Regions from separate parts of the Oceanobacillus sp. FSL W8-0428 genome, predicted to be linked through region 3. Evidence: riboswitches for the same ligand, from Rfam matches in the RefSeq annotation. Region 3 holds a riboswitch; each other region holds the start of a gene.
The links. A riboswitch is a leader RNA that binds a small molecule or an ion and turns the genes downstream of it on or off. The one in region 3 is predicted to bind preQ1.
Positions count from the first base shown of each region.

Region 1: it holds a riboswitch for preQ1, as region 3 does, so the genes downstream of both, queF (preQ(1) synthase) here and queC (7-cyano-7-deazaguanine synthase QueC) in region 3, are expected to answer to the same signal.
Region 2: it holds a riboswitch for preQ1, as region 3 does, so the genes downstream of both, MKY30_RS10745 (QueT transporter family protein) here and queC (7-cyano-7-deazaguanine synthase QueC) in region 3, are expected to answer to the same signal.

Region 1 covers NZ_JBBORB010000001.1:2,442,471-2,450,764, reverse strand. Annotated here, with positions in the region: gene ehuA (ectoine/hydroxyectoine ABC transporter ATP-binding protein EhuA) at 1-413, shown strand, start outside; gene MKY30_RS11490 (queuosine precursor transporter) at 535-1,170, opposite strand; gene queF (preQ(1) synthase) at 1,218-1,715, opposite strand; PreQ1 riboswitch class I at 1,793-1,839, opposite strand; gene murB (UDP-N-acetylmuramate dehydrogenase) at 1,954-2,877, opposite strand; gene MKY30_RS11475 (alpha/beta fold hydrolase) at 3,044-3,850, opposite strand; gene MKY30_RS11470 (metal-binding protein ZinT) at 4,117-5,166, opposite strand; gene MKY30_RS11465 (MerR family transcriptional regulator) at 5,406-6,197, shown strand; gene MKY30_RS11460 (ABC transporter ATP-binding protein) at 6,190-7,125, shown strand; gene MKY30_RS11455 (ABC transporter permease) at 7,122-7,892, shown strand; gene MKY30_RS11450 (universal stress protein) at 7,972-8,294, opposite strand, start outside.
Region 2 covers NZ_JBBORB010000001.1:2,294,709-2,303,002, forward strand. Annotated here, with positions in the region: gene MKY30_RS10710 (TetR/AcrR family transcriptional regulator) at 1-1, shown strand, start outside; gene MKY30_RS10715 (SRPBCC family protein) at 109-603, shown strand; gene MKY30_RS10720 (catalase) at 650-2,248, opposite strand; gene MKY30_RS10725 (SDR family oxidoreductase) at 2,510-3,271, opposite strand; gene MKY30_RS10730 (TetR/AcrR family transcriptional regulator) at 3,424-4,023, shown strand; gene metA (homoserine O-acetyltransferase MetA) at 4,173-5,084, shown strand; gene MKY30_RS10740 (DUF3891 family protein) at 5,192-5,959, opposite strand; gene MKY30_RS10745 (QueT transporter family protein) at 6,108-6,590, opposite strand; PreQ1 riboswitch class I at 6,599-6,643, opposite strand; gene MKY30_RS10750 (VOC family protein) at 7,036-7,893, shown strand; gene MKY30_RS10755 (calcium/sodium antiporter) at 7,982-8,294, shown strand, end outside.
Region 3 covers NZ_JBBORB010000001.1:4,054,547-4,062,840, reverse strand. Annotated here, with positions in the region: gene MKY30_RS19470 (ABC transporter permease) at 1-244, opposite strand, end outside; gene MKY30_RS19465 (betaine/proline/choline family ABC transporter ATP-binding protein) at 263-1,411, opposite strand; gene MKY30_RS19460 (GbsR/MarR family transcriptional regulator) at 1,672-2,256, shown strand; gene MKY30_RS19455 (BKACE family enzyme) at 2,253-3,137, shown strand; gene MKY30_RS19450 (3-hydroxyacyl-CoA dehydrogenase NAD-binding domain-containing protein) at 3,148-4,116, shown strand; gene MKY30_RS19445 (thioesterase family protein) at 4,103-4,576, shown strand; PreQ1 riboswitch class I at 4,837-4,882, shown strand; gene queC (7-cyano-7-deazaguanine synthase QueC) at 4,965-5,639, shown strand; gene queD (6-carboxytetrahydropterin synthase QueD) at 5,639-6,106, shown strand; gene queE (7-carboxy-7-deazaguanine synthase QueE) at 6,099-6,827, shown strand; gene MKY30_RS19425 (DUF1835 domain-containing protein) at 7,779-8,294, shown strand, end outside.

The sequences.
Region 1 (8,294 bases), 1.6 Mb from region 3:
AAAATGAAGAAAAAAGTGATGTGAAAAAACGTTCCATAGAAATGCTTGAACGTGTAGGACTTGGAGATAAGCTGGATAACTATCCCAGCCAGCTCTCAGGAGGACAGAAGCAGCGTGTAGCTATGGCCCGTGCGCTTGTTATGCGCCCAAAAATTATGCTGTTTGATGAGGTTACCTCAGCACTTGACCCTGAGCTTGTGGGGGAAGTTTTAAATGTCATTCGTGATATTGCAGAAAACGATGATATGGCAATGATTCTTGTCACACATGAAATGGACTTTGCCCTGGATATAGCAGATAAAGTACTCTTCTTAGATGAAGGGGTTATCGCGGAGCAGGGAACTGCAAGTGAAGTTATTGAGCATTCCGAGAATCCCCGCGTACAATCGTTCCTGCAGCGTTTTAGAGGATAAATGAAGAGAATTATACTGCTGAACATTGCTTATAAAAGACCAGCCAGATATTTTTTGCTCTGGCTGGTCTTTTCAATGTATTTATAATCAATACAAGAATTAATCTATCAGATTCTCCTGTTTAAGAAGCCTCCAATAACTCCGCCTGGTTTTTCTCCTCATGCTTTCTAGCTAAGCGGACCAGCAGATACGCAAATGGTGTGTCCATCACTGCAACAATAAACTTCCATATATATTGTGATACAATCATTCCAAGTAAAACTGTTGTCGGGACAATCCCCCAAAAAGCAATTATAATAAATAATATCGTATCAATGAGCTGGCTGGTCATCGTTGATAAACTATTACGCAGCCATAGCTTTTTCCTGCCATGACGATGCTTTAATCTATGAAAAATTGTAACACCTAAGTTCTGGCTGACAAAATAAGAAACCAGACTGGCTAAAATCACGCGGAAACTCCCATTAAAAATTTCTTCAAAAGCAGCCTGTGATTGAAAATCCGCTGCCGGTGGAAGCTGAATCGCAATATAAATAAATATCATAGCAATAATCTGTGTGAAAAATCCGGCTTGAATCGTTTTTCTCGCAGCCTTTTTTCCATAAACCTCGCCAATAACATCCATCATTAAATACGTAATCACATAAACAATCGCTGCAGCCGGCAACACAAAGCTTCCCATTTGAAATAATTTGACCGACAAAACATTGGACAACAATAACAGCCCAACAAAGACAGCATTTAAGTAAATATACATTATCCTGTTCCCTTCTCTCCAAAGGTTCAAGGACCTAACGTTTCCCTCTATCGATTATCTACAGTTTCCGGATACATATCATGCTGCATTAACCGGTCTTCTGCCATCTTTTCAAATTTCGTTCCCGTTTTTCCATAATTACAATATGGATCAATGGAGATTCCTCCGCGTGGCGTAAATTTTCCTCTCACTTCAATATAACGGGGATCCATCAGTTCAATTAAATCATTCATAATGATATTGACACAGTCCTCATGGAAATCACCATGGTTTCGGAAACTGAATAAATATAATTTTAAAGATTTACTCTCTACCATTTTAATATCTGGAATATAGCTGATATAAATTGTTCCAAAATCAGGCTGATTTGTCATTGGACAAAGTGTTGTAAATTCCGGACAGTTTAATTTCACAAAATAATCCCGGTTCGGATGCTGATTATCAAACACCTCTAAAATCTCTGGTGTATAATCAAACGCATATTTCGTTTCTTTATTTCCCAGCAATTCAATTCCTTGCAGATCCTTTTCACTTCTTCCTGCCATGCTGCTCACCTCCTTTTGATATTTTAAGATAAACAAAAAAGCCATGCTCCCAAGGAACACAGCTTGATAATTACAAGTTGTCCTTAGTTTTTTATAGAGGGTTAACGCTAAGAACCTCTGCCTATTGGTTAAAATTAACACTTCATATTATAAGAATGTAGACTCTGAATGTCAATCTTTCTTTTATATTACAAAGTTCCGTATCTTACCTTTCATGCCCGGAGCCTGCTCTACAATTTTATTTCTCCATATCCTCGCCAATAATGCGCACTTCACGTTCTAACTGTACATCAAATTTCTCTTTCACTGTCGCCTGGACAAATTGAATTAATGAAATATATTCTGACGCTGTTGCATTATTTTTATTGACAATAAAACCAGCATGTTTTGTAGAAACTTCCGCTCCACCAATTTGCTGTCCTTGAAGATTACTGTCTTGAATCAGCTTGCCGGCAAAAAAACCGGGCGGCCTCTTAAATACACTGCCGCAAGATGGATATTCCAATGGCTGCTTGGATTCTCTCTTATATGTAAGATCATCCATTACTTCTTTAATTTCTTCCTTGCTTCCGGATTTTAGAGCAAAGGTTGCTTCTAAAACAATATAGCCGTTGTCCGGGATATTACTTGTGCGATAGCTGAGATCCAGCTGATCCGCAGTTAATGACAGCAGCTCTCCATCTTTCGTTACAACTACTGTGCTTTCCAGCGCATCTTTAATTTCTCCGCCGTATGCGCCTGCATTCATATACAGAGCTCCCCCGACAGAACCCGGAATCCCGCATGCAAACTCCAGCCCCGTAAGTTCTTCCTTCAAAGCAAAACGGGAAGCATCAATAATTCTTGCACCACTTTGAGAGATGACCTTATCCCCTTCTCGCCAAATGGACGCCAGCTGTTGAAGGTTCATAACAATTCCCCGGATTCCGCCATCCTTCACGATTAAATTAGAACCATTTCCAAGCATTGTAAATGGTACATTTTCCTGGTTGGCAAAGCGGATAATTGCCTGTACTTCTTCATAAGACGATGGCGTGATATAAAAATCTGCAGCCCCGCCTAATTTTGTATACGTATGTTCTCTTATCGGCTCATTGATTAATACATTATCTTTATTTGTATGTTGAATTAATTGATCGTAGAGATGATGGTATTTATTCATGCTATCATTCCTTTAATTTGCCAAATGATATATATACATTTGGCATTGTTATTCTTTTTTCTGCCACTGTTTAAAAGCAGACATCCCAGTCTCTCCAGCTTTAACTTTCAATAAGGCTGGAGTAATCTATTTTTGATGAATCCTATACTATTGTAGTTGAATCCAATTAATCTTGCCACAAAAAGCTATAAATCAATTTATCAATTTGTGGGCTTTCATGCATAGCACTGTGTGTCAGCTGCGGATCATCAATGATTGTCTCTTTATAATTTTGTTCCGGTATTATATTCCTTAAAGTCTTTACACTTTCCGGCACTGCAACAGTATCTCCTGTACTGGCTATGCTGTACACATTAACATCTGCCGGAAACATATTCTCCCGCAGTACATTTAAAGCGCGGGAATCGGGTTTTAAATCGTCTGCAGCTTCATCCTGATGTAATTCAAAATAACCTTCATTATAAATACCATCAAACGGACTGCCAATTGCAACAAGCTTATTTACTGTTGGATAACCATTCAGCGGATACTCCATCGTATATTTCACTGCCAGAATGCCGCCCATAGAATGGCCAACCAGATTAACCTCCTCTACACGATAGTTTTCCTTTAAGTGCAGGAGCACATTTGCAATCCATTCTGTACTGTTCTGAAAGCTTGCACGGTTGTCTTCCAGAACAATCTGTACAAACGTCGGTGCGTATCTTCCCTTATTTAAATTATAATCAATTATATTCCCATCTTTTTGAACATAGTAAATAAAACCTTTATTACCCCACTGGTACGTATTTTCAAAGCGGTCAAGCATATATCCAAACGAATTTTCCGTTCCTTTATAGCCATGTATAAAAATAGTCGGTGCCCCAGTATATTCTTCTGCCTGCGTTTGATTCTGCTGATAGAAATAAAAACCTGAAGCAGCACCAATCACAATTACTATACTCAAAACAATACCTGCTATCTTCTTTCTCATGTATTTACTTCCCTCAATTTCTTTTGTAAATCTATGTTTGCATTATTAACAAAAATACATAGCTATTATAACATCCTTATCCTGTTAAGACATCTTTTCCGATGAAGAAAAATTGGCAGGTCAAGCCTTAAAAGATACAGATTTACCAGAGCTGGAACCCCTCTTTTCACCAAAACTCACGCTGCAATTTCACTTCTTTTTTATAGTGCAATAAAAAAGCAAATAGAATCTGCTTTTATAAACAGCATTCTATTTGCTATTAATCATTAATGAGCAATTAGTTCATGAACAATCTCATCGGTATCTAAATCAGATGGATAATATGTCGGCCAGTTATCCATTTCTTCTAATAAGGCGTCATTATCATCTCCCATATACAAATGGAAATGCCATGATTCACCAGGAGCAATTCCATGGTCACTAAATTGAATATATCCCGGCAGATTTTCATCCGCTTCTCCTTCTAATTCGAAAATATAACGGACACCGCGGTTTCCAGCTTCATATTCAAGAATTTCATAGCTGTCATAAGCATACGTTCCTGTATGCTCTTCGCCATTTTGGTAAAAAGTAATTTCGTCTCCATCAATGACGATACGCTCTATATCTGTTTCATAGCCAGTTGTATAGTAATCTTTATATTCATCCGCTGTCATATCATCACTTTCTTCTGCTTTATGCTCGAATACTTCATCTAAAGAACCATCTTCTAAATATGGATAGATGGATTGCCAATCACCTTCCCAATCAGCCAATGGACGATCTTCTACCTGTTCGTCTTCAAAATATCCTTCATAGATTTGCTGGCTCTCCTCATCATCTCCATGATGGTGATGATGACCATGCTCATGGTCATCGATTGTAATTTCTGTTACAGGAGACTTAGCAACAGCCTCGTGATCATCACTGTAAAGAACTGCTATAACCTCCTGCCCATCTACTTCTGCGTCACCAATATAAGAGTCCTCAAATTGATCTTCTACCACAGTCCATTCCTCTTCAGAAGAATCACGTATGTACCAATGCCAATGATCCAAGTCCTCTTCCGTTACTGCTTCTAACTTAAAGACATCGCCTGTATGGTAATGGTCGGATAAACCTTCAATTTGTATATTTTCTGGTACATCATCAAAGGAAACAGCTTCATCACCATGATCGTGATCATGCTCTTCTTCTTCATGATTCCCTTCTGCCTCTTCTTGGCTATCTGTTCCTTCCTCCTGGCTGGCTGCTTCGTCATTTCCCGATTGACAGCCGGCTATAAATAGAAAACTAATTAAACCTAAAATAATTCCTAATTGCCAAAACTTCTTCATATAGATGCTCCTTTCATTATACGTAATGATTACGTTTCGTAATGATTACGATTTAAATTATACATAGGTGCCTATTAATGGTCAAGAGATTTTTTACCTTTTTAAAAATACAAATTTGTTTCTAATAGATTTATAAGCTTTATTACATGCTAAGGAGGATTTATTTTTTAAGAATTTTATTCAAGGTATTGATGACGACGTAACGTAATGTGATTTAATGATAATAAGGAGGTGCTATCGTGGAAAAAGAAAGCAGATTTTCAATCGGTGAAATCTCCAAGCTTACCGGTGTCACCGTCCGGACGTTACAATATTACGATAATATCAATTTAGTTCCACTGGAAAAAGATGAAGAAAATGGAAGAAGATATTTCAAGGAGTCAGACTTAACAAGACTGCAGCAGGTTTTGTTTTACAAGTCTTTAGGGTTAAAAATTAAAGATATTTCCAAGCTGCTGGAAGAAACCACAACAGCAAAGCAGCTTATTAACGTATTGGAAAAACAAAGGGAGATATTCTACTATAAGCTGCATGATATCAAAAGTAATATTGCTTTGATTGAAACAAGCCTCGCTGGAATGAATGAAAATGATTCACTTCCTTTAGGGAACCTCGTGCAATTAATTATCTCTTTAAACAAGGATACTATTTATCAATATAAAGATGTTGCATTTGATAAAAAAGCAGAAAATACCTTTATGGAGCATTATCAGAATTGGGAAGAGGTTTTAGAAATATATTGGGATTGGAAAGCACTTATATTAGAAGCTGTTGCTCACATACTAAACGATATTGAACCGGATAGTAAGCAAGGGCAAGCTTTTGCAAAAAAATGGATAGAGATGGTTGTAAGTATTTCAGAAGGAAACCAGGATTTACTCTCAGCTCATAAGAATTCCTATAAAAACCGGGAACAATGGCCGGAGGAGGATTATCGGCTGATGGAATTTACAGATTCCTTTATCGATAAGTCTGTAGACTACTATTTATCCTCTGGCAAATCTGATGTTTGGAGGAATAAAAATGATTGAAATAAAAAACTTAACGAAAACCTTCAAGGATAAAATCTCTGTAAATCAATTATCGCTCGTTATTCACCCCGGTGTTGTAACAGGCTTTTTAGGTCCTAATGGCGCAGGCAAATCAACAACGATGAAAATGATTTTAGGATTAACGAATCCGAGTGAGGGCAGTGTAACAATTGATGGACAGAGCTATAAAGATCTAAAGCAGCCTATTTCCAAAGTAGGGGCCTTAATCAACGGGGATGCTGTAAATCCAAAATTAACGGCGAAACAGCATTTAGAATTAATCGCCGCAGCAAGTGGTATTCCTGAAAAACAAACAGAAAAAATGCTAATCGAAACAGGATTGGAAAATGTAAAGCACAAGCAGGTCAACACTTTCTCCTTAGGAATGAAACAACGCTTAGGTATAGCAACTGCTCTTTTAGGCAATCCGGAAACAGTTATCCTTGACGAACCTTTTAATGGATTGGACGTAGATGGCATTCATTGGTTACGTGAATTAACAAAAAAGCTGGCACAGAATGGAAAAGCAGTACTGATATCCAGTCATCTGATGAGTGAGATGCAAATGATAGCAGACAGAATGATTATTCTTGCTCAAGGAAATTTAATTGCAGATATGACAGTAGCTGAACTGGCAGAAACAAGCCTCGGCGCTTATGTCAAAGTAAGATGTGAAAATAATGAAGAATTAATATCCCTGCTAACAGAAAAAGGTGCGGATATTAAACAAAATAAAAATAAAGAATTGCATGTTCATCATTTGGAGATGAAACAAATCGGGTTGCTGGCAAAGGAAAAGAATTTGGCTTTATACGAATTAACCAAAGTACAGCCTTCCTTAGAAGAATTATTTGTAGAATTAACAGAAGGTAAAATGGATTACGTATCGACCGGCACTACTCCTGTGGAAGGAAGGGAATTAAAATGAAAAATGTTATTCAAGCAGAACATAAAAAAATTTTCTTTCTCCGCTTTTCAAGAGTATATTTACTTTTTACAATTGGAATCAGTTTGGTAGCAGGATTTATCTTTTCCGTAACTACACATGTTACACAAGGTAGAGCCATCACAGATTTATCGGTCCTTGAGGTAGTTTCAGCAAATATGTTGGGAATTGATTTAGCCAGTATTCTGCTGATTATTTTTACAGGATTGTCTATATCCAGAGAATTTACTGCAGAAACGATTTATTCCTCTTTGGCTGTCTGTCCAGATCGAAAAAAGTTTTTTATGGGAAAATATATAACCTTTTTCTTCCTGTCTATTGTACTGAGTGTCCTTCTTATTGCTCTCATTTATTTAAGCAGCCAAGTCATTCTAATGATAAATAATATGGATGCTGCAAATCTTGCAAATACTGATGTCAGACAATTTGTTCTGGGCATCATGGTGATGCCGGTGTTTTATTGCCTGCTTACCGTTGCTGCGACTATTTTTTTCAAGAGTAGCGGGGGAGGCATTGCTTTCTCCATCATTGTTATAGCATTTCCGGCGCTTATCAATATGTTTTCAGATACCGTTCAAAAAGTACTGCTGCCTATCATGCCTCAGTCAGCAATACACAGTTTATCCGGGACTGCTGCTGAGGGATCCTTTGAAGCATTGGGAACTTTCACAAGTATCGGTCTATTATTACTTTGGTTAGTAATTACATCTCTTATAGCCATTATTTCATTTCAAAAAAGGGATTTTTAATTTATTATATAGAAAAAGAAAATCTAAAGCAGCCCTGGTCAACTATCAAAGTCAGCTTTAGATTTTCTTTTTCCTCCTATTATTTAACAACCAGCACTTTACACTCTGCCTGATGAACAATTTGACTGCTGACACTTCCAAGGAAGAATCTTCCTACTCCTCCCAGCCCCCGGCTGCCCAGAACAATCAATTCTATTTCATTTTCTTTCGCATAATCAATTAATTGTGAAGCTGGATTACGGAAGGTATAATCCATCAGAATATCTGCTTTACACGCAACCCCTGCTTCCTTTAACTCCTCACGAATGCTTTCAATAGCAGGGCGGGCCTCTTCGGCCAAATCGTTCATAAAACTGCGGGCAAGAGCTACATTTACAGTTGGCCCGCCATTCGAAATAACGG
Region 2 (8,294 bases), 1.8 Mb from region 3:
ATAAAGCAGACTTAGAATGTCGTTATCGGCTTAGAAAAGTATATATTATTAATATATGATAAAGATAAATGGAATCAAACAATTCTTATTATTGGAGGAAAACAATATATGCTGGCAGCGGTAGAAAAAACAGAAAATGGCTATATAGCAACTTTTGCACGTAATTTTAATAGCTCTGTTGACGAAGTATGGGGCACATTAATAAAAAATGATAAACTGCAGCAATGGATGCCCAATTTAGAAGTGGTAGACCTGAGAAAAAGTAGGAAAATGAAATTTAATATGAATGATGGAACAGGAAATTCCTTTGAGATTGCTATTTTAGATTTTCAGCCGCAAACCTATTGGCAATTTGAATGGGGAGAAGGCTCTGTCCGGTTTGAACTGGAGCAGGCCGGGGATGCATGTGTTTTAGTATTAAAAGAATATATTCCAGTGCTCAATGACCATGTTCCTAAGGATTTAGCCGGCTGGCATATCTGTTTAGATATGTTTGAGGCAGCTCTGACAGGAAGACCAGTGGGTTTTCCAAAGGAATCATGGAAAATGAAGTATGAAGCATATAAGAAAATCGTTCATCCGTTTTTACAGGAAGATAAATAATTAAAATGGTGCCTCAAAGCTTAACCTTGAGGTACCATTTTTTATATTAATAAGGATCTGCGTCATGTCCAAGCTCTTCAGCGTGCTTTGGAGCCTGTTCCGCATCTGATGCACCTAATGGATTCTGACTGGTGCCATGTTTTTTCGCTTGCTTTAAACCTTCTCTCAGACGACGTCCATACTCTTCGTCAGCTTCTTCTGCAAGTGCAATCATTTTATCCTGAATCCGCTTGTCGCAGGTTGATAAATCTCCAATCATATTAGACAATAATTCATCTTTTTCCCAATCATCAAATTGACGGAAGGTTTCTCCTGCCTGCTTTGTATTATCATTGCGGTCAATGGATTCACGTACAAGGTTGCCCTCTACAAAAGGTGTATATTCCTTGCCAGTTTGTTTCGCTTCCTCCAGTCCGCCAAGCACGGACGGCTCGTAATTAACATGTGGATTTTGACCGGGAGCTTTGTCGTTTTGCTGACGTAACTGTCCACCTTCCTGATTGGTAGCAACCCGTTTTTTGGCTGCATTAATCGGAACCTGCAAATAGTTAGCTCCAACACGGTAGCGCTGTGTATCGGAGTAAGAAAAAGTACGCCCCTGAAGCATTTTGTCATCGGAAAAGTCCAGCCCGTCAACTAATACACCGGTTCCGAATGATGCCTGTTCAACTTCAGTGAAATAATTTTCCGGATTTTTATTAAGTACCATTTTTCCTACCGGAAGCCATGGGAATTTATCCTCCGGCCATAATTTTGTGTCATCTAACGGGTCGAAATCAAGCTCTGGATGATCGTCGTCTGACATAATTTGTACCAGCAGCTCCCATTCTGGATAATCGCCTTTTTCAATCGCATCATATAGATCCTGGGTAGCATGATTAAAATTCTCACCCTGGATTTCAGCAGCTTCTTTGGTGGTTAAATTTTTAATCCCCTGCTTTGGTTCCCAATGGTATTTCACGAGAACAGCTTCTCCATCCTGATTGACCCATTTATAGGTGTTTACGCCTGACCCCTGCATCATCCGATAGTTTGCAGGAATCCCCCATGGTGAGTAGATAAAGGTTACCATATGAAAGGACTCGGGAGAGCTGGAGCAAAAATCAAAGAAGCGCTCGGAATCTTGAATATTTGTTACTGGATCCGGACGGAAAGCATGAATCATATCAGGAAACTTCATTGCATCACGGATAAAGAAAATTTTGATGTTATTGCCGACCAGATCCCAGTTGCCATCCTCTGTGTAAAATTTAACAGCAAAACCGCGCGGGTCACGTACTGTCTCCGGAGAATGGTTTCCATGAACTACTGTTGAGAAACGGACAAATACAGGTGTCTGCTTCCCTTTATCCTGGAAAACCTTTGCTCTTGTGTACTTGGAAACAGGGTCATTACCAACTGTTCCATAGGTTTCAAAATAGCCATGTGCTCCGGCACCGCGTGCATGCACAATACGTTCTGGGATTTTCTCACGATCAAAATGACTTATTTTTTCAATAAAATCATAATTCTCCAATGTAGCAGGGCCACGGTTGCTGACGGTACGGATATTTTGGTTGTTAGTTACGGGATGACCTTGACGGGTGGTTAAAGTATTATCATTTTCAATATTTGTTTGACTGGTGGATTTTTCTTTTTCAGACATGTGTTGAGCCTCATTTCCTTCATAAATTTCTTCTTATTAGCATTGCCAATCCAGATGAAATTAACCGTATCAAAAAAGGATTTTTTATCAATTTCCGTCAGAATCATTCCGTCTTAAGAAATGAAAATGAGCAGGGAATTATCAATGGGGAGATGAGAGCAGTTTAACGGAAGCAGAGGGGTACTATTTGTAAGAAGGCTGTGTTTCTGATCAAAATAAAAACGGATGCAGAAAGGATATCTGAATCCGTAAAAGTACAAACTAAAAAGCTGCTGTCCAGCCGGCATCTGCAGTAATAACAGTTCCATTGACAAAGCTGGATTCATCTGAAGCTAAGAATAACGCTACCTGTGCAATTTCTTCTGGTTGTCCGACTCTAGGCATCATGGCCTGCGCTAACTGTGTCCGGCTCGCTCCAAATTGATTAAAATCGGATACAGAGGAAGTAATATTTGTTGCTACACCGCCTGGAGCAATTGCATTGCAGCGAATACCTTCCTTCGCATACATAAAGCCTGTATTTTTCGTTAAGCCTACAACAGCATGCTTTGATGCGACATATGCAGCACCAGCATGAGCCCCATTTAATCCTCCTGTAGAAGCGGTGTTAATAATGTTGCCTTTCCCTTTTTCAAGGAAAATAGGAATTGCTTTGCGAATGGCACGCATAACTCCTTTCGTATTTACATCAAAAATTAGATCCCATTTTTTATCATCAATATCGCCGGCTGCTTCCATACCATCCATAATACCAGCGTTGTTCACTAAGATATCAAGCGTTCCGAATTCAGAGACTGCTGCATCAATCATATTTTCGATGTCTTCCAGTTCAGCGATGTTTACTTTAATTGCTTTGGCTGTACCTCTATTATTTGTAATGGATTGAACGGTTTCTTCTGCCCCTTGCAGGTTCAAATCTGCAGCAATCACTTTACAGCCTTCCCTGCCATATAATTCTGCAATCGCTTTCCCCATACCGGAAGCTGCTCCGGTTACAATGGCTACTTTGTCTTTTAATTTCATTTTTACCCCTCCTGCAAAAAATTGTATCTGTTTCCTATCCATCTTATAATAGGGATATCTTGTTAACAATATACAAAAAATGATTAAAATGTATGTTTATCAACACTTCCATATGTATTTGTCTAATTACTAAATTTGGGGGTAATCTATCCATGTTAAATTCTGAAGATCGACGAATTAGCAAGTCAAAAAAAGCGATGCGAAATGCGCTTATTCAATTAATAGAGGAAAAGGAGTTTAATAAAATTACGGTAACAGATATCGTGGAACGTGCAGATTTGAATAGAGGAACTTTTTATAAGCATTATAAATCACAAACAGATATCTTATTAGAGTTAACAGAGGATATTATAGAAGATTTAATTCAATCCTATCGTATGCCTTATAAAGAGAAGCGTATATTCAATCTGGATAAACTTACCGCTTCCACGGTTAAAATTTTTGAACATGTGGAAAAATTTCAAGGCTTTTATGCATTAATGCTGCGGACAGATAAACTGACTTATTTTCAGACAAAGATTTTCAAGGTATTAAAGAACTTAACCATTCATGATTTAACGAAAATAAAAAAGGAAGCAAATCAGCCGAATCAGGCTTTGCAGGCTAGCTTCTTTGTGAATGCAATTATTGGTATGATATTTGAATGGGCGGAAAATAATTTTAGCTATAGTACGAATTACATGGCCGAGCAGCTGCTATTAATTTTAAAAAGTATGCGTCAGGTGCAGATTCTTCATCCAAGATTAGAATAAATATTTGCTTATTTTGCTGAAAAGAAGGGTTGAACTTTTTCAGCAAGCCTTTACAATAAGAAATAGACTAATAATTTGGGAGAAAAGCATATCTTTCAAAAAAGATCGTTTGAAATTAATAAAGCAGAAAAGTGGATGGAGGTCAGACAATGCCGATTAAAATTCCAAGAGAGCTGCCAGCAAAAGAGATTTTAGAAGAGGAAAATATCTTTGTGATGGATGAACAGCGCGCGGATTCACAGGAAATTCGTCCGCTGAGTATTCTTATCCTCAATTTGATGCCTGAAAAACAAAAGACTGAAACGCAATTGTTAAGATACCTTGGGAATACCCCATTACAAGTGCGTATTTCTTTTTTGCGAATGGCTTCACATGAATCAAAAACAACAAGTCAGAACCACCTGGATACATTTTATAAGACCTTTGAAGAGGTTCGGGATAAAACATTTGACGGTATGATTATTACAGGGTCCCCGGTAGAGCATCTTTCCTTTACAGATGTTGATTATTGGGAGGAACTGCAAGAAATTATGGAGTGGACGAATGATCATGTTACATCTACACTTCATATTTGCTGGGGAGCGCAGGCAGCTTTATATCATCATTATGGCATTGATAAGCATGCCCTCCCGCAAAAATGTTTTGGAGTTTTTGAACATGAGGTATTAGCACCGAAAGAACGTCTGGTAAGAGGATTTGATGAAATATTCTTAGCACCGCATTCGCGCTATACCACAGTATCTTTGGAAGAAATTGATAATCATCCTGACTTGCAACTATTAGCTGTGTCCGATGATGCAGGGGTGTTTTTACTTGCATCTAAGGATGGGAAGCATATTATGGCAACAGGTCATTTAGAATACACGGCGACAACGTTAAAAGAAGAATATGAAAGAGATCATGCCCGCGGTGTTGACACAGCATTACCAGAAAACTATTATCCAAATAATGATCCGGACAAACTTCCAAAGCATCGCTGGAAGAGTCATTGCAGCTTACTATTTTCCAATTGGTTGAATTATTATGTGTATCAGGAAACACCTTATGTTTGGGGAGAGTGAACTTACACTTAGGCTTGACTTTAAGGGGCCAGATGTGTCTGGTCCTTTTTGATTTGGCAGGAAATAAGGTCAGGAGCACTCCCGGCCTTATTTCCGTAAAAAAGTGATTAATTACGGGCATTTATCCAAATTGTTTCTGCTAAAATTGGAGCATGCTCATAAGCAGCAATTAATCCTTGCTGTTGAATTGCTGCTTTTTGAACACACTTGTATGTTAAAGTGACAGAGAAATCTGATGAAAACGGAAAAGGATCTATAGCAATGGCATCTCTGCCTGTCCAGCCAATGGAATAGTCAGATGGTAATTTAGAAGCACTGTTTGATAAGGATAACCCTTCTTTGAAAAAAGGATGCAGGTCTTTATCCTCTGCTCCGGCCTCGTTCATGCAAACAAACAGGGACAAGTTATCGGAAAACTGTAACAGTGTATAGTCAGCTTCAAAGCTTTGCTTATCAAAATCCTTCATGGTACTGATTAACCATTCCTGACGCTTTGCTTCCTGTTGAACAAATGCTTCCGCTTCAGGGAGAGAGGATTTTATCAGGAAACGTTTATAATGTTCACTGCAAAGTAAAGCAGCGTAGCTATCCTTCTCCTGAACCTGTTCAATACCCTGCGTGTATAATACGGTTTTTGGAATGGTTGGAAAATCAATAAATGAATAAGGCTGATTAGCCTGATCATTCCAAAAGGGCTGCTTGTCAAATGCTTTCCAGCCACAGTCGTGCTGATAAGCAGCATAAATAACAGAATCTTTGTAAGGAGCATGCTCCAAATAACTGGAGTCCAGATGTTTTAAAAATTCTCCTGATAAAAGAGCATGGTCTGGCTGTGCTATAAAAATAAAATGCTCGTCCTGATTTCTGATAATCATATTAATCCTTCCCTTCAAAATGATAATTTACAAAAAATGATATTTATAAAGAGGTGATCTGATTATACTCATTAGTATAGTTAAAAAGGGTTATCTGGATTTCAATTATTAAAAAGACGATGGATGATCCACCGTCTTATTCTCGATTCTATATTATTTTATCAAAATGTATCCGTTTATATAAAGTATAGAAAATCGGGATACCAATCAGCAATACAATTAATTCACTGGCTCCTGTTGTAAGCCATGTAAGCAGGAATGGTAAGTTTAAAGCAATCTTTAGCATAAAAGCGATAATAAACATATTAAAGCTGAAAATCAATGTATTCAGGAATAACAGTGTGAGTGTATTTTTAATATATTTCTTTAAGAAAATAATAATTCCTAACGATATAGCAGTATGTGCTGTCCCGAATAAGAGATCGAGCCCGCCTGCCATTGAAAATAAATTAGATGCAAATACACCAATTGTAATTCCGAAAAAGTAACGTTTATCAAAGATAATTAAATGGTTAAACATCTCTGATATTCGAAATTGAATCGCTCCGAATGCAACGGGAGAGACCAGCAAGGATAGAGCAACATATAGCGCTGCGATAATCCCGTTAACCACAAGTGTTTTTATATTCATATTTTGTTTTCCTCCTAGTTTTTTAGCGTGGGATGGTTACGAACCACGTCATGCAACGCTTATCATATCAGTATTTGAATTGGAAAACAATCGTTTTATACTATTTATAGTGTAAATAGTAGTCGTGTTTATTGTTTTTCTCGTCATTGGTCAAATCTCCACAATATGAATTGCTATTGCAGCAATTTCATCCAATTTTCATTTCAATAGAAGGATGATTTAACAACATGCAAGCAGGATAATGAAGAACATGTTCATAATGGAATAGGAAGGTATAGACGCTTATTCTCAGGTGCGAAAGTTGAGTTATTAATTTAAACAGAAGTTAAATAATCTGAACGAGAAAACATTTTTGACCGCTGGACTTCACTCATTTATAATTAGTTACATAAAGTAAGTTTATTATTTTTAGTGAAATATAAAACCGGAAAGGTGACTATTATAAATGGAAAAGAAATTTTTTGACGAACAGACAATATACGTATCAGATATAACTATACAGGTAACAGATTTACAACGTTCTATTCAATTTTATCAAGATTTTTTGGGCTTTAGAATAATGCGGAAAACAGATAATAAAGCAGTACTTTCGGCAGACAGCAAGAAGGCTTTAATTACTCTGGAGCAGCCTGAAGGAGTTGTGTCAAAACAAAGAAGAACAACAGGGCTCTATCATTTTGCTATTCTTCTGCCGGAACGAAAAGACCTGGCAGTATTTTTAAAATATCTTTTGCAGGAGGGGAGAAGATATACGCTGCAATTAGGTGCTTCTGATCACTTAGTCAGTGAAGCACTCTATTTCTCAGATCCGGATGGAAATGGGATTGAAGTAGCGAGAGACCGATTATCTGAAAGCTGGAGCTGGTCAGAAGAATCTGTACAAATGAGCACAGAACCGCTTGATGCAGATGGACTTCTCGAACTAGCAACAGAGGAGTGGAATGGCATGCCTGAAGAAACCCTTATTGGACATATTCATTTACATGTGAATGATTTGTCAAAAGCAAAGGAGTTCTATGTAGAAGGATTAGGCTTTCAAGAAGTAACCGTTTATCCTGGAGCTTCCTTTTTATCTGATAGCGGTTATCATCATCATATTGCAATAAATACGTGGAATGGAGAAGGGGCGCCGGTACCAGATCAAAATGAAGTCGGATTGAAGTTTTTTACAATAGTATATCCTGTTAAAGAAGAGGCAGACAAAGCAATGGAAAGACTGAAAGCTTTAGGCTATTCAGTTGATGAAGGAATGGTAAAGGACCCTGCAGGAAATCAAATTTTTATATTGGGTTCAGCAAAGTAAGAAATATCTACATGAAAATAGTGGATAGGAAAATACAATTACGGTAGAATAAAAAACACAAATGCAGGGAGAGATGGGGAGTAGACTCATGGAATATGTCTTATTAATTATCGGATTTTCATTGTTAGTGAAAGGAGCAGACTGGTTTGTGGATGGTTCCTCCAATATTGCACAGCTTTTGCGTGTTCCGCCGATTTTAATTGGATTAACGATTGTAGCCTTAGGGACAAGTGCGCCAGAAGCAACGGTGAGTATTATTGCGGCTGTCCAGGGAACAGCCGATGTAGCAGTAGGAAACGTAGTTGGAAGCAATATCTTTAATATTACACTGGTTGTTGGATTGGCAGCAGCTATTTACCCGCTTCAGGTTCAAAATGAAATGATTGTCAAACAGATTCCTT
Region 3 (8,294 bases):
CGCCTACGCCCAGAAAAGGCATTAAAAAAGCTAAAATAGCTAAACTCGGGACGGTTTGCAAAATTCCTACGAAAGATATAAACCGGTCTGCTGCTTTACTTGGTATCCGTGTCAGTAAAATCCCCAGCGGTACAGCAACCAGTACGCCTAAAACAATAGCGGCGATAGAGATGTATAAATGCTCTCCCGTTTTATCTAACAAATCCCATCCATATGATGAGAGTGTATCCATCATTGTCTGCATGCTCTGCTGCCTCCTTTATTATTCAATTGCACTGCCTTCTGCTGTTTCATCACCCCAGATGGTGTTGTATACCATATCTGCAAGTGTTGCTCTTGTTACAATTCCCGCCAGCTTATTATTATCTGTCACAACTGGTACGTAACTGCTGCCACGGCGAAGCATACGATACATCGTATCCCGGAGCAGGCTGTTTTTATCAACGGCATATTTTGCAGTATCCATTACTTCATAGACCTGGTTTTTCTTTTTATAATTTGAATCGATCATTTCGATATCGACGTAGCCTTTTAAAATTCCTGACTCATCAACTACAAGCAGAGAGTCCACACGCTTTGCATGCATTTTCTGAATCGCTTCTTTCAGACTGCTTTCTTCTTCTATCGTAATTGGATTCGGATTCATAATCTGTTCGACCCGTGTTATCTCCGGGCGACTTTCTAATAACCGGTCTTTTCCAATAAAGTCTTCTACAAATTCGTTAGCTGGATGACGCAGAATATCATCTGGGGTACCGGCTTGAACGATTTCCCCCTTATTCATAATAACGATCTTATCAGCGAGTTTTATTGCTTCATCCATATCATGCGTTACAAAAACGATTGTTTTATCCATTTCCCTTTGAAGCTTTTTAAACTCTTCCTGTAAACTGTCACGGGTAATTGGGTCTAGTGCCCCAAAAGGTTCGTCCATTAAAATTAATGGAGGATTCACAGCCAAAGCTCTCAGCACACCAATTCGCTGCTGCTGTCCACCGCTTAGTTCATGAGGATAACGATTTAAATATTCCTCTGGAAGGTCAACTAAAGAAATAAGTTCTTTTGCCCGTTTCTGTTGTTTTTCCTTATTCCATTTTAAAAGGGATCCTACAAGAGATATATTTTCTCCTACAGTCATATGGGGCATTAATCCGATTTGCTGAATAACATATCCAATGGATCGTCGCAGCTGGACAGCATTCTGCTTGAGAACATTTACTCCGTCCACAAGAATTTCTCCGCTGGAAGGCTCAATTAACCTATTAATCATTTTCATTGTTGTTGTTTTTCCACAGCCGCTTGGTCCAATAAAAACGACAAACTCTCCACGTTCTATTTTTAGGTTCAGTTTATGAACAGAAGGATAGTCGTTCCCTTCGAACTGTTTTGTTACTTCTTTAAACTCTAGCATCCAAAGCACCTCCATTGCTTATTCCGTTAAAAAACTAACTTTCCGACTTACTCAGTATAATAAACAGTCAGGTAAAAATGAAAATCCGAAAATAGCGATTTAAACCGTAAAATCTGTGCAATTTAAACTTTACAAAGTATACAGAAGGGTTTATCTTAGAATTTCTTTATTTTACGACTGTTTTCTACAGTATCTGCTTTTTTCATTTTTGTTTGATTCATGTTAAAGTGGCACATATACAGGAAAAAGGGGGCTTGACGATGGCATCATTTTCAAACGATCAATTGCTTCAAGAAATTAAATCCTGCGAGGATCTTCTCACAGATCGAATTGCGGATAATATGGAAACTTTCGGCGTATCTTCAACAGTCGGCCGTTTGCTTGGCATTATTTATATGAACCGAGAGGCGATGACATTAGATTCATTGGCTGATGAAACAGGTATGAGTAAAACAAGAATGAGCCAAGTCATGAGACAGATGATTTCACTTAATATCGCTGAGAAAGAATACGTTAAAAGCAGCCGTAAGGATCATTACAATGTGGAACGGGACTATGCCCAGACGTTTATTTCCTTATTTACAAGTAACTGGTCAGAGGTTGTAAAACGTAATACTAGTTTAGAACGCCGTCTCAGAGAACAAATTCGTCATTTAGAAACTTTCTTGACGGAGGATTCTTCTAAAGATGTAAAGGTTCGAATGGAGAGATTACAGCAGGAATTGGATGAATGGAATGCTTATTATAATTGGATTGATAATCTTGTTGCATTTTTTGAAAGTGGCGAGATTTTTAACCATGTACCCATCGTCTCCTCAGAACAAGAAGGAGGAAGCGCAAAATGAAAAATAAACGAATCATCACTGCGGCACTGACTGGTGCAGGAGATACAACAAAAAAAAGCAGACATGTCCCGGTTACACCAAAAGAAATTGCGGAATCTGCTATTGAATCAGCAAAAGCAGGTGCTGCAATTGCACATATTCATGTTCGTGACCCAAAGACTGGTAAGCTCAGTCACGATGTAGAGCTTTTTAAAGAGACTGTAGAACGAATTCGTGAATCCGATACAGATGTGATTATTAATATTACTGCTGGCGGGGGCGGAGATTTTGTTCCTGACCTTCAAAATCCGACACAAGGAGGGCCAGGGACAGATATCCAGACCCCGAAGGAGCGGCATGAGCCTGTCGGTAAATTGCTTCCGGAGCTCACAACATTGGATTGCGGCAGCCTGAACTTTGGTAACCAGGTTTATTTAGGACCGGAAGACTGGCTTCGCGAGCATGCCGAGCTGATTAAAGAAAGTGGTGTAAAAGCCGAAATGGAAGTATTTGATACAGGTCATATCCGCCTTGCCAACCAACTAATTTCTGAAGGGCTGGTGGAAGGAACACCGATGTATCAGTTTTGTCTTGGGATTCCATGGGGCGCTGATGCTGATTCAGAAACAATCGAATATATGAAAAGACGTATTGTCGGGGGATCCCACTGGTCGGCGTTCGGTATTGGCCGCATGCAGCTGCCGATTGTTGCACAGGCTGCTTTGCTTGGCGGGAATGTCCGTGTTGGATTAGAAGACAATCTATATTTAGAAAAAGGTGTACTTGGTACAAATGAACAGCTGGTAGATCAAGCTGTCAATATTTTAAACAGTGTGAAACTTGAGCCGATGACAGCGGCAGAAGCGAGAGAGCATTTGAATCTGAAAACATTTAATTCTTAAGAGGTGAACTATGGCACAAAAAACAATGGCAGTTTTAGGAACTGGAGTTATCGGCAATGGCTGGATTGCCCGCTTTTTAGCAAGCGGTCATAAAGTCAATGCTTTTGATCCGGCTCCTGGCGCGAAAGAAAAAACAGAAAAAATGATAGATGAAATTTGGACAACATTAGAAGAATTTGGAATAAGTGATGAAGCAGCGAAGGAAAATCTCAGCTTTTATGACACCTTAGAAGAAGCTGTAAAAGAAGCTGATTTGATACAAGAAAACGTCCCAGAACAGGAAGCGTTGAAGAAAAAGGTATTGGTACAAGTCGATGCCGCAGCTAAACCAACAGCGATTATTGCATCCAGTACCTCCGGTTATATGCCTTCAGTACTGCAGGAGGACTGTGCTCACCATCCAGAACGCGTTATTGTTGCACATCCATTTAATCCAGTTTACTTAATACCGCTGGTAGAAATAGCTGGAGGCAAACAAACAGAAAGAAGTTACATGGAAAAAGCAGAAAAAATGTATGAAAGCATGAATATGAAGCCGCTTGTGATGAAAGGCGAAATTGATGGTCATATTGGTGACCGGCTTATGGAAGCAATTTGGCGTGAAGGTCTTCATATTGTCAACGATGGCGTTGCCACAACTGAAGAAGTGGATAAGGCGATTGTGTATGGACCTGGTCTGCGCTGGGCTTTGATGGGACCATTTTTGACACTTCATTTAGCTGGTGGTAAAGACGGTATGAAGCACATGCTTGAACAGTTTGGTCCTGCTTTGAAGCTTCCGTGGACTCGCTTGGTAGCCCCAGAATTGACCGAAGAATTAAGTGAAAAAGTTATTTCAGGAACTGCAGAGCAAAGCGGAGATGTACCAATTGAAGATCTGGAGCATCGTCGTGACCGCTTCTTGATTAAACTGATGGGGCTTTTAGAGGAAGAAGGTTTCTGGCCGGCAGAAAGGCTGCTTTCCTATGATAGAAAGTAAGCAAATATGGAAGGGCCGTGTATTGCCCGAATGGGTAGATTATAATGGCCATTTGAATGATGCATATTATGCTTTGATTTTCAGCCGCAGCCTGGATGCCTTGATGGATGAAATTGGACTCGATGAAGAAGGAAGAAAAGCAAACGCTTATACTATATTTACCCTGGAAGCGCATATTAAATATTTAAAAGAAGCACATGAAAATGAAGAACTGCATACAAATGTTACTGTTTTGAACAAGGATGAAAAGCGTATGCATCTTTGGTTTGAAATGAAAAATGAAGAAAATACGACTGTGGCAACCAGTGAACAGATGGTAATGGGAATGGACCAGATATCAGGGCGCCCTGCGCCGTTTCCAGATACAGTTGATGTGCGGATTAATCAATTTCCTAGATTGCCAAAAGAGAATTGGCCTACTGGAGCGAATACACTTATGGGTATTCGTGAGAAAAAATAACATATACTTTTGATTGAAACAAAAATATTTGTATTGTCATAGGTAATATATACTCCCTTTATTGTGAACAGAGAAATAATTAAAATTCTCTCAGATGATAAAGGGAGCATTTGCTATGCCCGAAAGAACAGATATCATTCGCTGTAAGACTGTATTAGCTGTTGAAAAATAATTCAACATTTGTAAAAATGGTAACATCATCAGGAAAAATATGTTATACTGCCATTTGTAATCAACATTAATAAAATCTACGAAACGAAGTAGAAGAGGTTCTAGCTAACACCCTCTATAAAAAACTAAGGATAACCATACCGAGCCTTAGGTATGGTTTTTTATATTTTCTGGGTGTATAGGATTCTCTTTTTCAGATTGGAAAGGGGATTTTTTTATGGGAAAAAATAATAAGCGCGCAGTAGTTGTATTTAGCGGTGGCCAGGATAGCACTACCTGCTTATTTTGGGCATTAGAAAAGTTCGAGCATGTGGAATTAGTGACCTTTGATTACAATCAACGTCATAGCCTGGAGATTGAAGTCGCCAGGGAAATTGCTGAAGAGCAAGGGTTGAGACATCATATCCTGGATATGTCATTACTGAATCAATTAGCTCCTAATGCTCTGACAAGGGCGGATATAGAAGTGGAAAATGCCGAAGAGGAAGGAAAATTACCAAATACATTTGTCCCGGGAAGAAATTTACTGTTTCTTTCATTTGCAGCAATTTTAGCTAAGCAAATCAATGCAAAGCATATTATTACCGGTGTATGTGAGACAGATTTTAGCGGATATCCGGATTGCCGTGATATCTTTACTAAGTCTTTAAATGTCACATTAAATTTGTCAATGGACGAAGATTTTGTTATTCACACTCCATTAATGTGGCTGGACAAAGCAGAAACATGGGAAATGGCGGACGGGCTGCAAGTCTTCGATTATATCAGAGAGAGAACACTAACCTGCTATAACGGAATAAGAGGGGCCGGGTGCGGAGAGTGTCCGGCATGCCAATTGCGCCAGCGAGGGTTAGATCAATATCTGGCAAGAAGGCAGGAGGTGAATCAATAATGTTCGGGTTTCGTATTGTTGAAGAACTGCAAAAACTGGATGAAGATATTCAAAGAGAGCATTTAGCCTACCATCAAAAACGAGTAATGGTAAGTAAAGAATTTACATTCGATGCGGCACACCATCTTCATTGTTATGAGGGAAAGTGTAAAAATCTTCACGGGCATACCTATAAAGTTATATTCGGTATCAGCGGTTTTGTTGATGAAATCGGCTTAGTTATTGATTTCTCCGATATAAAAAAGATTTGGAAGGACAAGATTGAAGTATTTTTAGATCATCGTTATTTAAATGAAACATTACCAAAAATGAATACAACTGCAGAAAATATGGTCGTCTGGATTTTTGAACAAATGGAAGAAGCAATCCGTGACCTGCCTAACGATTGTAAAGTAGAACTTGTCCGGCTGTTTGAAACGCCGACGAGTTATGCTGAGGCCAGACGGGAGTGGATTTATCATGCGTAAAATACCTGTTTTAGAGATATTCGGACCTACGATCCAAGGGGAAGGAATGGTAGTGGGACGTAAAACGATGTTTGTAAGGACAGCTGGATGTGATTATCGATGTGCATGGTGCGATTCCTCATTTACATGGGATGGAAGCGCCAAAGAAGATATTGTTCAGATGACGAGTGAAGAGATTTGGCAGCGGCTGAAAGAAATAGGCGGCAATCAATTTGATCATGTGACGATTTCAGGCGGGAATCCAGCTTTGTTATCTGCTATTGATAACCTGATCGATTTGCTACAGAAAAATAATATCGAGGTCGCCCTGGAAACACAGGGGAGTAGTTATCAGGATTGGTTTATAAAAATTGATGATCTGACCATTTCTCCAAAACCGCCAAGCTCTAATATGAAAACAAACTGGGAGAAGCTTGATGATATCATCCATCAACTTAAAGCAAATGAACGATTAAAACATACCAGCTTAAAGGTTGTAATTTTTGATAAAGAAGATCTTCATTATGCTGAAAAAGTACATCAGCGCTATCCGGAGCTTGCTTTTTTCATGCAGGTAGGAAATGATGATTTAGAGGAAGCAGAGCCGCAGCAATTATCCCGGCATTTATTAAATAAGTATGAATGGCTAATTAATGAAGTAGTGGCATCTACAGTGTTGAATCGGGTTCGTGTTCTGCCGCAGGTGCATGCGTTAGTTTGGGGAAATAAACGTGGGGTGTAGTAAAAAAAGGGAATTTCACGGATAATAATATAATTTGTTACGGTAAAGCACCTTTATTGTTATGAGAGAAAGTATAAAAATCTTTACGGGCATATTTATAAAATCATGTTCATTATCATAAGTTAAATTTCTGTAGAGAATCTGTTATTTTTACTTTTAACAAAATAGAAAGTTGATCCAGGTCAATGGTAAGACTCTGATAATACTTGAGAAGTCAGTCTGACTTCTCAAGTATTCATTTTTAAAAACTCCTATAGGCAGAGAGAAATTAGAAACTTCTACATGAGTAACATAACTATTCCATTTCCAGTCCAAGTCCCTCTAAGTGTTTAATATAATTTTCCGTTTTTAAATCGTCTACCTAAGAAACGGCTGCGTCAATTTCAATGATGTCTTGCATATTGGCTTCTGATAAAACTAAAGATGCTTCAGTAATAAAATAATCGTCCTCATGAATACTCCCGCCACTTCATTTCTATTGAAATTGGAAGTGGGGGTTTCTGGGGTGTCGACTTTCAAGATGACGATTAACCTCCAGTGGAGTGGACACATCGGTGTGCTGAAAACACCCAACCCCGCTATCCCATTGGTCTTTGCCTCCTAAGACTACTTTTATCTTACAACCAAAGTTACCGGGTTTCGTAAAGCCCCGATATTGGAAAAGCTGTGATGAGACGCATCTTTGAAAACTTTTCGCATAATATTTGCAGCGCCATTTACATCTGCATGGATGAAGTATTAAAACCTCCCACCTAAAATCCGATGAAATTTTTGAGGAAGGAGTCCGCTTGGCTGAAATGATAGAAATAAAGAAAGAAAAGCTGTTATTATGTAAAATGTGTTATTAAGGTTGCTTATACTATGAATTTTTATTCAATAGGGAAGATGTAGTTGCTTATCCATCAAGCATGGTGCATTGTGATAAAATGATCTTAGCGGAGGATTGATTATATGAAACACTTTATATTTGGAAGTGCAGCAGCCGGCATTTTAAAGCACGCATTCCGTAAGAAAAATCATCAAATTATCAGCTTTCCAATTGATTTTTCAGTAGGGCCAATTACTAATATTCATCAGCCTTGTGGCATCAAGGATCATTTTGCCTGGAAAGCTTCTTGTTTTCAGGAGGTGCAGAACTTTCATGCAGATCAATCTGATTATCAAGAAGCGCTGGAGCAATTAGGAGAAATAAAAGATGGCGATAAACTGACCATTTGGACCTGTGAAAATACCTCGGAGCAAATTGGCCTTCGAATCAGCTGCTATTTATTAAATGGTAAAGATGTGGAGCTGAGGGTAGTAAATACCGCTGACGCAATGCAGGAATATATGAGGGGTAAAGAAATAGAAGTTGCTATTCTTTCCACGGGTGATTGTAATGCGAAACAGCTAATCCATTTTTATAATCATTCATATTCATACATAACAAAAGAAATGCGGCAAACTTTCGAGCAGGAGGGAGAAGAA